Regions from separate parts of the Phenylobacterium sp. LjRoot97 genome, predicted to be linked through region 1. Evidence: riboswitches for the same ligand, from Rfam matches in the RefSeq annotation. Region 1 holds a riboswitch; the other holds the start of a gene.
The links. Region 1 has a riboswitch for cobalamin ahead of ACSQ2H_RS03750 (TonB-dependent receptor plug domain-containing protein). Riboswitches for the same ligand answer to the same signal wherever they lie in the genome.

Region 1 (4,408 bases):
TGGACCCGCTGGTAGAGGGCGGCCAGCAGTCGGTCGTGGAAGGCGTCGATATTGGCCAGCACGTCGGGGTCCTGGACGCCGATCAGCATCACCGTCTGGAAGCGGCTGGCCGCCGCGCCCTCCAGCTTCATGGTGTAGGGCCGCGGCTCCCAGACCGAGCCGGTCACCTTCACCGCCCGCTCCGACAGCTGGGTGTAGACCGCCTGGGTCACGTCCAGCACCCCGCCGGGCTCGGTCAGCCGGAACGGGTCGCTGTTCTCGTAGAGCATGTGCGCCGAGACGCTTTCCGGATCGCACCAGTTGTCGGCGGCCAGCGGCTCGACCTCGAAGCCGTCGGGACCGATGCCGATCAGCACCCCGGCCCCGCCGTTGCGCACCGCCGTGCACTGCGCCCCGCACTCGGCGATCTTGGCCGCGTGCCAGGCGGGCCCGGCCGGCGCGCCGTGCAGCAACGCGAAACAGGCCAGCACCGCGGTGTCGGTGGTGCGTCCGCCCAGCACGATGTCGGCCCCGGCCTGCAGCGCGGCCATGTACGGCTCGGGGCCCATGGCCGCGACGATGTGCTCGCAGGCGTCGATGTCGGCGTCGTCCAGCGGGCCCAGCGGCGCCAGCGGCGAGATCTGGCCCGCCGCGTTGCGCGCCTTCAGGTCGGCCTTGTCCTGTTCGGAATAGAGCAGGGCGATCTTCGGCCGGATACCGAGTTCGCCGGCCACCTCGACGACGATCTGCGCCGTCCAGTCGAGGTTGCGGTCGCCGCCGGCCTGGCCGCAGGTGCCGATGATCAGCGGGATGTTCGCCTCCGCCCCGGCCTTCATCAGGATGCTCAGGTCGCGCTTCACCGAGCCGCGGTTGTTCTTCGAGATCCCCAGCGCCAGATAGGCCGCGCCGCTGTCGGTGGAGCCGGCGTCGGTGGCGATCGCCCGCGCCCCCTGGGCGATGCCGTAGGCGACCTCCTTCTCGCTGGCGCCGGCGCCGAGCGAGCCCGTCGGCACCAGAATCCTGATCGGTCCGTCCATCGCGCTCCACCCTGGCCTGCGCCCTTGGCGGGCGTTTCGACAAGCCTATGGGTGTGAATTCAAACGGTCAATATTTTGGATGCAAAAAGCGTCAGCCCTTAAGGACCAGCGGCAATCCGGCGCTGATCAGCACCGCGCGGTCGGCCGCCGCGGCCATCGCCTGGTTCATCCAGCCGGCCTCGTCGCGGAACCGGCGGGCCAGGGCGTTGTCGGGCACGATGCCCTGGCCGACCTCGTTGGAGACGACGTAGAGCGTCGCCGGACTGGCCTTCAGCGCCGCGGCCAACTCGGCGACCTTCTGCGCCAGGTCGGCCTCGGCCAGCAGGTGGTTGGTCAGCCACAGGGTCAGGCAGTCGACCACCGCCACGTCGCCGGCGTCCAGCGCGGCGACCGCTCCGGCCAGCTCCAGCGGCGCCTCCACCGTGACCCAGCCCTCGCCGCGTTCGGCCTGATGGCGGGCGATGCGCTGCGCCATCTCGACGTCGTGGGCCTGGGCGGTGGCGATCATCACCCGGCGATTTCCGGCGTGGTTCCAGGCCTCGCGCAGCGCATAGCTGGTCTTGCCGGATCGCGCGCCGCCCAGGACGAAGGTCAGGCTCATGGGATTGACGCTCCGCATGGCAGAGCCTAGGCAGGCCCCGCGACAGGTTCCCCGAGAGGGGATTAATAGGGAACTCAGGTGTGAAACCTGGGCTGCCCCCGCAACTGTAAGCGGCGAGCCCGCGCGTCATATGCCACTGGACGACAGTCTGGGAAGGCGGCGCGCAAAGGCTGTGACCCGTGAGCCAGGAGACCTGCCTGACGCGGTCGTCCTTCGTACGCTCGGTGGGAGCGCGCGAACGGGGAACCTTCCCGAGAGACGACGTCCGTCGACCTGCGTTCGTGCGCGGGTCATGTCGTCATGCGTCAGGGGGGATAACCCGTTGAAGACCGTTCTACTCGCCACCACCGCCGCGCTCTGCGGTCTCGCCACCAGTGCGCTCGCCCAGACCGCCGCCCCGGTCGCCATCGCCAGCGTCGGCGAACTGGTGGTCACCGCCAACCGCAACCCGCAGGCCGCCGACCGCGTCGGCCAGGCCATCAGCGTCCTCGACTACGAGGCCATCAAGGCCGCCCAGACGGTCGACATCTCGACCCTGCTGTCGTCGATGCCGGGCGTCTCGTTCTCGCGCAACGGCGGCGTCGGCGGCTCGACCTCGGTGCGCATCCGCGGCGCCGAGGCCGACCAGACCGTCGTCATCATCGACGGCGTGAAGCTCAACGACCCGTCGACCACCGGCGGCGGATACAACTTCTCGAACCTGCTGGCGGGCGACATCGGCCGCATCGAGGTGCTGCGCGGCGCCCAGTCGACCCTGTGGGGCAGCCAGGCCATCGGCGGCGTTGTCAACATCATCACCCGCGAGGCGTCCGAGCCGTTCGAGGCCGACGCCGCCGCCGAGGGCGGCTCGATGGGCACGACCTATTTCCGCGCCGGCGTCGGCGGCAAGACCGAGCGCCTGGCCTGGCGCCTGGCCGCCGGCCGCTACGACACCGACGGCGTCTCCTCCTATCGCCTCGGCAAGGAAAAGGACGGCTACGAGAACACCGGCGTCAGCGGTCGCGCGCTGTTCACCGCCACCGAGAACCTCTCCTTCGACCTGCGCGGCGTCTACTCCAAGGGGCGCAACGGCTTCGACGGCTTCCCGCCGCCCACCTTCAGCTTCGGCGACACCCGCGAGACCGGCGAGACCGAGGAGTTCGTCGGCTACGGCGCGGTGAACTTCAACCTGTTCGACGGCGCCCTGACCAACCGCGTCGCCTACGCCTACACCCGCACCGACCGCCAGAACACCAATCCGGACCAGGCGGTGACCACCACCACCTTCGACGCCCGCGGCGAGAACAAGCGCTGGGAGTACCAGGGCGTCTGGGCGATCAACGACGCCTGGACCGCGACCTTCGGCGGCGAGACCGAGGACGCTTCGATGCGCTCCGCATCGCCCAGCGCCTTCGCCCCCAACCCGCCGGTGACGAGAGCCAAGGCCGGCATCGACGGCATCTACGCCCAGGTTCAGGGCGAGGTGATCACCGGCCTGACCCTGACCGCCGGCCTGCGCCGCGACAGCCACGACACCTTCGGCGAAGCGACCCTCGGCCAACTGGCCGCCGCCTGGTCGCTGAACGACGGGAACACCGTGCTGCGCGCCAGCTTCGGCCAGGGCTTCAAGGCCCCGACCCTCTACCAGCTCTATTCGGAGTACGGGAACCTGGCGCTGGAAGCCGAAGAGGCCGACGGCTGGGACGCCGGCATCGAGCAGCGCTTCGCCGGACGCTTCCTGGTCCGCGCGACCTACTTCAACCGCGAGACCGACAACCAGATCGACTACTTCTCCTGCACGGCCACGACCCCCGACCCGATGTGCGTCGTGAACGGCGTGCGCCGTTTCGGCTACTACGCCAACACCGCCCAGACGAAGGCGCATGGGGTGGAGCTGGAAGGCAGCGCTGACCTGGGCCCGCTGGAGCTCGGCGCCAACTACACCTGGACCGACACCGAGAACGACTCGCCCGGCAACGCGAACCGCGGCAAGCACCTGGCCCGCCGGCCCGAGCATCAGGCCAACATCCAGGCGACCTACACCTGGGAAAACCGCGCCAGCCTCGGCGGCTCGATCCGCTATGTCGGCAAGAGCTACGACAACGCCGCCAACAGCTACGTCCTGCAGGCCTACACCCTGCTGGATCTGCGCGCGTCGTATCCGGTCAACGAGACCTTCGAGCTCTATGGCCGCGTCGAGAACGCCTTCGACGACGACTACGAGACCACCCGCAACTACGGCTCGCCGGGCCGGGGCGTGTACGCTGGTGTCCGCGCCCGCTTCTGATCTCGACGCGGGGGCTTTCCTCCGCCACGGCGGCCGCTTGGCGGCGGCCAAGGGAGCGTTTCCGGACGCTCCCGCGCCGTGGCTCGACCTGTCGACCGGGATCAACCCGCGGGCCTATCGGGCCCCGCGGGCCGCTCCCGAGGCGCTGCGCCGGCTGCCTGATCCCGAGGAGGTGAGGGCGCTGGAAGCCGCCGCCGGCCGCGCCTTCGGGGTCGACGCCGACCGGGTGGTCGCCACCCCCGGCACGGAAGCGGCGCTGCGCGTGCTGCCGCGGATCCTCGGCGCCCGCTCAGCGGCCATCGTCTCGCCGACCTATGGCGGTCACGCCGAGGCCTGGCGGCTGGCCGGCGCGAAGGTGAAGGCCGTCACAGCCGACCAGATCTCCACCAGCGCCGCCGAGGCGGTGGTGCTGGTCAATCCGAACAACCCCGATGGGGCGATCGTCGCCGCGCCGGACCTCGGCGATCGCTGGCTGATCGTCGACGAAGCCTTCGTCGAAACCGCGCCGCAGCTCAGCGTCGCCGC
Region 2 (4,408 bases), 2.0 Mb from region 1:
CGGCGACGGCCGGCACGCGCGGCGAGTGGATGTCATAGACCCCGGGGCCGATCTCGGCCGGATAGGCGTAGCCGGCGAAGGCGTCGAGCAGCTCCATCTGGGAGCGGGCGGTCTCGATCGAGATGACGTCCGCGTCCATCGCTCCGATCGCGGCGATGATGTCGTTGAACTCGGAGTAGCACATGTGGGTGTGGATCTGGGTGTGGTCGGCGACGCCGCCGGCGGTCAGCCGGAAGCACTCGACCGCCCAGGCGAGGTAGCCGTCCCAGTCGGCGCGCCGCAGCGGCAGGCCCTCGCGCAGGGCGGCCTCGTCGATCTGGATGATCTTGGCCCCGGCCGCTTCGAGGTCGAGCACCTCGTCGCGGATCGCTAAGGCGATCTGCCGACAAGCCAGTTCGCGCGGGACGTCGTTGCGCACGAACGACCAATTCAGGATCGTCACCGGCCCGGTCAGCATCCCCTTCATCGGTCGCTGGGTCAGGCTCTGGGCGTAGCGCCACCACTCGACCGTCATCGGCGCCGGCCGCGAGACGTCGCCATACAGGATCGGCGGGCGCACGCAGCGCGATCCATAGGACTGCACCCAGCCTTGTTTGGTGAAGGCGAAGCCGCTGAGCTGCTCGCCGAAGTACTGGACCATGTCGTTGCGCTCGAACTCGCCGTGGACCAGGACGTCGAGACCGATCTCCTCCTGCCAGCGCACGGTGCGGGCGGTCTCTTCGCGCAGGAAGGCGGCGTAGTCGGCGTCGCTGAGGTCGCCTTTGTCATGGGCGGCGCGGGCCTTGCGGACCTCGTCGGTCTGCGGAAACGAGCCGATCGTGGTGGTCGGAAACGCCGGCAGGTCGAGCCGCGGGATCTGCAGCGCCTGGCGGCGGCTGAAGCCCGAGGTCCGCTGGGCCATGGCCGGGGTGGCTGCGGCCAGCCGCTCGGCGACCGCAGCATCGTGGATCTTCGGTGAAACGGCCCGGGCCTTCGCCGCCGCGGTCGAGGCGGCCAGCGCCTCGGCGACGCTGCCGCGTCCCGTGTTCAGGGCTTGGGCGAGGACGACGAGCTCCTCGATCTTCTGGACCGCGAAGGCTAGCCAGGAGCGCACGTCCTCATCGAGCGTCTTCTCCTGGGCCAGGTCGATCGGCGTGTGGAGCAGGGAGCAGGACGGCGCCAGCACCACCTCGCGGTCGGTGGCCAGCAGCGGCTCCAGCCGGTCCAGCAGCCGCTCAAGATCTGCGCGCCAGACGTTGCGCCCGTCGATGACGCCGAGCGACAGCACCATTCCGCTCGGCGCGTTGGCCAGCACCCGGTCGAACTGCTCGGGCGCACGCACCAGGTCGACGTGCAGGCCGGCGACCGGCAGGGCGAGCGCGGTCTCCAGGTTGTCGTCCAGTCCGCCGAAATAGGTGGTCAGCATCAGCTTCACCCCCGGCGCCGTGCGGGCCAGCAGGCGGTAGGCCCGGTGCAGGGCCTTGCGGTCGGCGTCGGCGAGGTCGGTGACCAGGCACGGCTCGTCGATCTGCACCCACCGGGCGCCGGCCTGCTCCAGCCGGTTCAGCACCGTCGCGTAGACCGGCAGCAGGTCGTCCAGCAGGCTGAGCGGGTCGAAGCCCTCGACCTTGCTCTTGGCCAGTTTCAGGAAGGTCACGGGCCCCAGCAGCACCGGCCGGGTGACGACGCCCAGCGCCTTGGCCTCGACGAACTCGTCGATCGCCTTGGTGGAGGCGAGCTGGAAAGTCTGGCCCGGCGACACTTCCGGCGTCAGGTAGTGGTAGTTGGTGTCGAACCACTTGGTCATCTCGGCGGCCGGGACGTCGACCGCGTGGCGATGGCCGTGGCCGCACTCGGCGTGCTCGGCCTCGCCCTGGGCGCCCCGCGCCATCGCGAAATAGGTGTCCACGTCCAGCGGTCCGCCGGTCCAGCCGTAGATCGTGGGGATCGCGCCGACCATGGCGCTGGTGTCGAGCACATGGTCGTAGAGCGAGAAGTCGTTGCTGGGCACGTGGTCGACGCCCAACTGCGCCTGGCGCCGCCAGGTCCTGGCGCGCAGGTCGGCGGCCAAGGCCAGCAATTCGGCGCGGTCGGACTTGCCCGACCAATAGCGTTCGAGGGCGGTCTTCAGCTCGCGGCGGGGACCGATACGGGGAAATCCAAGGGTGGCGACGGTGACGGACATAGCCTCTGCCATTCTGTTGTGGCGAGGCATGGCTCGGTCGCGAGCGCGCACACGCCGGCGAGGGAGCGTCGACGCGACAGGCTTGCGGCCTGACCGGACACCCCGCCGGAGGACGTTATCTGTCGAGGCAGGTCTCCTGGCTCACGGGTCGACGCTCTGGTCCGGCCTTCCCAGCGCAGAATGACGCCAGTGACACACAGATGGACCTCGGCTCGCCGCTCACAGTTGCGGGGGCAGCCCCGGCATGGACGCCGCATCGGAGGATGCGTCGTCGTCACCGGATTCCCTCTTAGCTCTTGGAGCGCGAGCGCCCCAGAGAACCACGACGCCGCCATTCAGCGCCGATCGTGCCGGTTCGTCAAGGGTGATATAAAGATATCCTTATATCGTTATGCCCCAACCAAGGGCGCTTGCTTGCCGACGGGTGTTGCGACAACACTTGCAATTGCAGGGCGTGGGAAATCGCATTGCGAGGCGCGGCGGGGGCGGGCCTGGCTGGAGAACGGCTGTGTTCAATTCTGTGCTGTCCATTTTGCCGGGCCTGTTGGCGGCCGCGGCCCTGGTGCTCGTCCCGGCGGCGGCCAACGCCTGCACCCGCGTGGTCTATCTCGGCGCCAACAACGACGTGATCACCGCCCGGTCGATGGACTGGAAGGTCGACGTCCAGACGAACCTCTATGTCTTCCCGCGCGGCATGAGCCACGACGGTCAGGCCGGGCCCAACTCCATCAAGTGGACCTCGAAGTACGGCAGCGTGATCGCCACCGGCTATGACATCTCGACCACCGACGGCATGAACGCGGGCCTCGTCGCAAATGTCCTGTGGCTGGTGGAGTCGGAGTATCCGGCTTTCGGCAAGGGCTCCAAGCCGGGCCTGACCATCGCGGCCTGGGCGCAGTACGTGCTCGATAACTTCGCCACGGTCAGCGAGGCGGTCGCCGCCCTGGAGAAGGAGCCCTTCACCATCGTCACCGACGCCGTACCCGGCGAGCAGCGCCTGGCGACCCTGCACCTGTCGATGTCGGACGCCAGCGGCGACAGCGCCATCGTCGAGTACATCGGCGGCAAGCAGGTCATCCACCACGACCGGAAGTATCAGGTGATGACCAACTCCCCGACCTTCGACGAGCAGTTGGCCCTCAACGCCTACTGGAAGGAAATCGGCGGCACGGTGATGCTGCCCGGGACCAATCGGTCCGCCGACCGGTTCGCTCGCGCGTCGTTCTATACGAACGCCATTCCCAAGAGCGAGGACCCCGTCGAGGCCCTGGCCAGCATGTTCGGGGTGATCCGAAACGCCTCGGTGCCGTTCGGCATCACCACGCCCGACCAGCCGAACATCTCCTCGACCCGCTGGCGCACGGTCGCCGACCACAAGCGCAAGCTGTACTTCTTCGAATCCGCCCTCACGCCCAACACCTTCTGGGTCGACCTGACCAAGCTCGACTTCACGCGAGAGACCGGCAAGGTGAAGCGGCTCGATCTCGGCAAGGACCAGCGCAACGTCTATGCGGGCGAGGTCTCGGCCCAGTTCAAGGAGGCCCCGCCGTTCAAGTTCCTTGGCCTGCAGTAGGGACTAAAGGCCCAGGCTCAATCCCACCACCGGACCCTGCTGGGTGACGTCCCAGCGGAAGGTCTGGCCGGTGAAGTCGTCGGTCTCGTACGACTGGTAGAGCACCCGGTAGCCGGCCCGCAGCACCGCGGGTCGGCTCAGCAGCTGCGTGCGGTAGCCGACGAAGGCCTGGGCGTTGACGCTGCGCTTGTCGTCGATGTCGAAGCCGCCGACGTCCGCCTGGCCGGATAGGTTCCAGCGGTCGGTGAGATCGAGGCTGGAGCGGACGCCGATGAACGGCTCGGTCCAGTCGGCCTTCTTCGAGGTCGCAAAGCCCAGCACCTCGACGTCGGCCTTCAGTTTGGTCCAGCGCACCCCGACCATCGGCTCGACCACGAAGCGCCGCGGCTCGCCGGTCACCGTGTCGCCGCCCTGGGGAGAGTCGTAGATCCGGTAGAAGATCCCGGCCATGGCGTTGACCTTGGTGATCCCGAGGCCCAGCTGCTGGGCCAGCAGTTCCTGCTCCTGGCTGCTCTTCACGTACTGGCCGTCGAGATAGAGCCCCCAGCGGCCGCGCATGATCTCGACCTCGGCCAGGGCGGCCAGGTCCAGGTTCTCCATAGCCTCTGAAAACGGCACGTCGACATGGGTGCGCAGTCCGGCCAGCGCCGCTTTGCCGTCGAGCGAGCCGG

Region 2: another riboswitch for cobalamin. It lies ahead of metE (5-methyltetrahydropteroyltriglutamate--homocysteine S-methyltransferase); the one in region 1 lies ahead of ACSQ2H_RS03750 (TonB-dependent receptor plug domain-containing protein).

What each region holds. Positions count from the first base shown of each region.
Region 1 is NZ_CAXUTH020000001.1:780,361-784,768, forward strand. Features, by position in the region: gene ACSQ2H_RS03740 (acyclic terpene utilization AtuA family protein) at 1-1,016, opposite strand, end outside; gene cobU (bifunctional adenosylcobinamide kinase/adenosylcobinamide-phosphate guanylyltransferase) at 1,108-1,617, opposite strand; cobalamin riboswitch at 1,645-1,832, shown strand; gene ACSQ2H_RS03750 (TonB-dependent receptor plug domain-containing protein) at 1,940-3,883, shown strand; gene ACSQ2H_RS03755 (threonine-phosphate decarboxylase) at 3,864-4,408, shown strand, end outside.
Region 2 is NZ_CAXUTH020000001.1:2,802,626-2,807,033, reverse strand. Features, by position in the region: gene metE (5-methyltetrahydropteroyltriglutamate--homocysteine S-methyltransferase) at 1-2,164, opposite strand, end outside; cobalamin riboswitch at 2,274-2,504, opposite strand; gene ACSQ2H_RS13950 (linear amide C-N hydrolase) at 2,673-3,737, shown strand; gene ACSQ2H_RS13945 (hypothetical protein) at 3,741-4,408, opposite strand, start outside.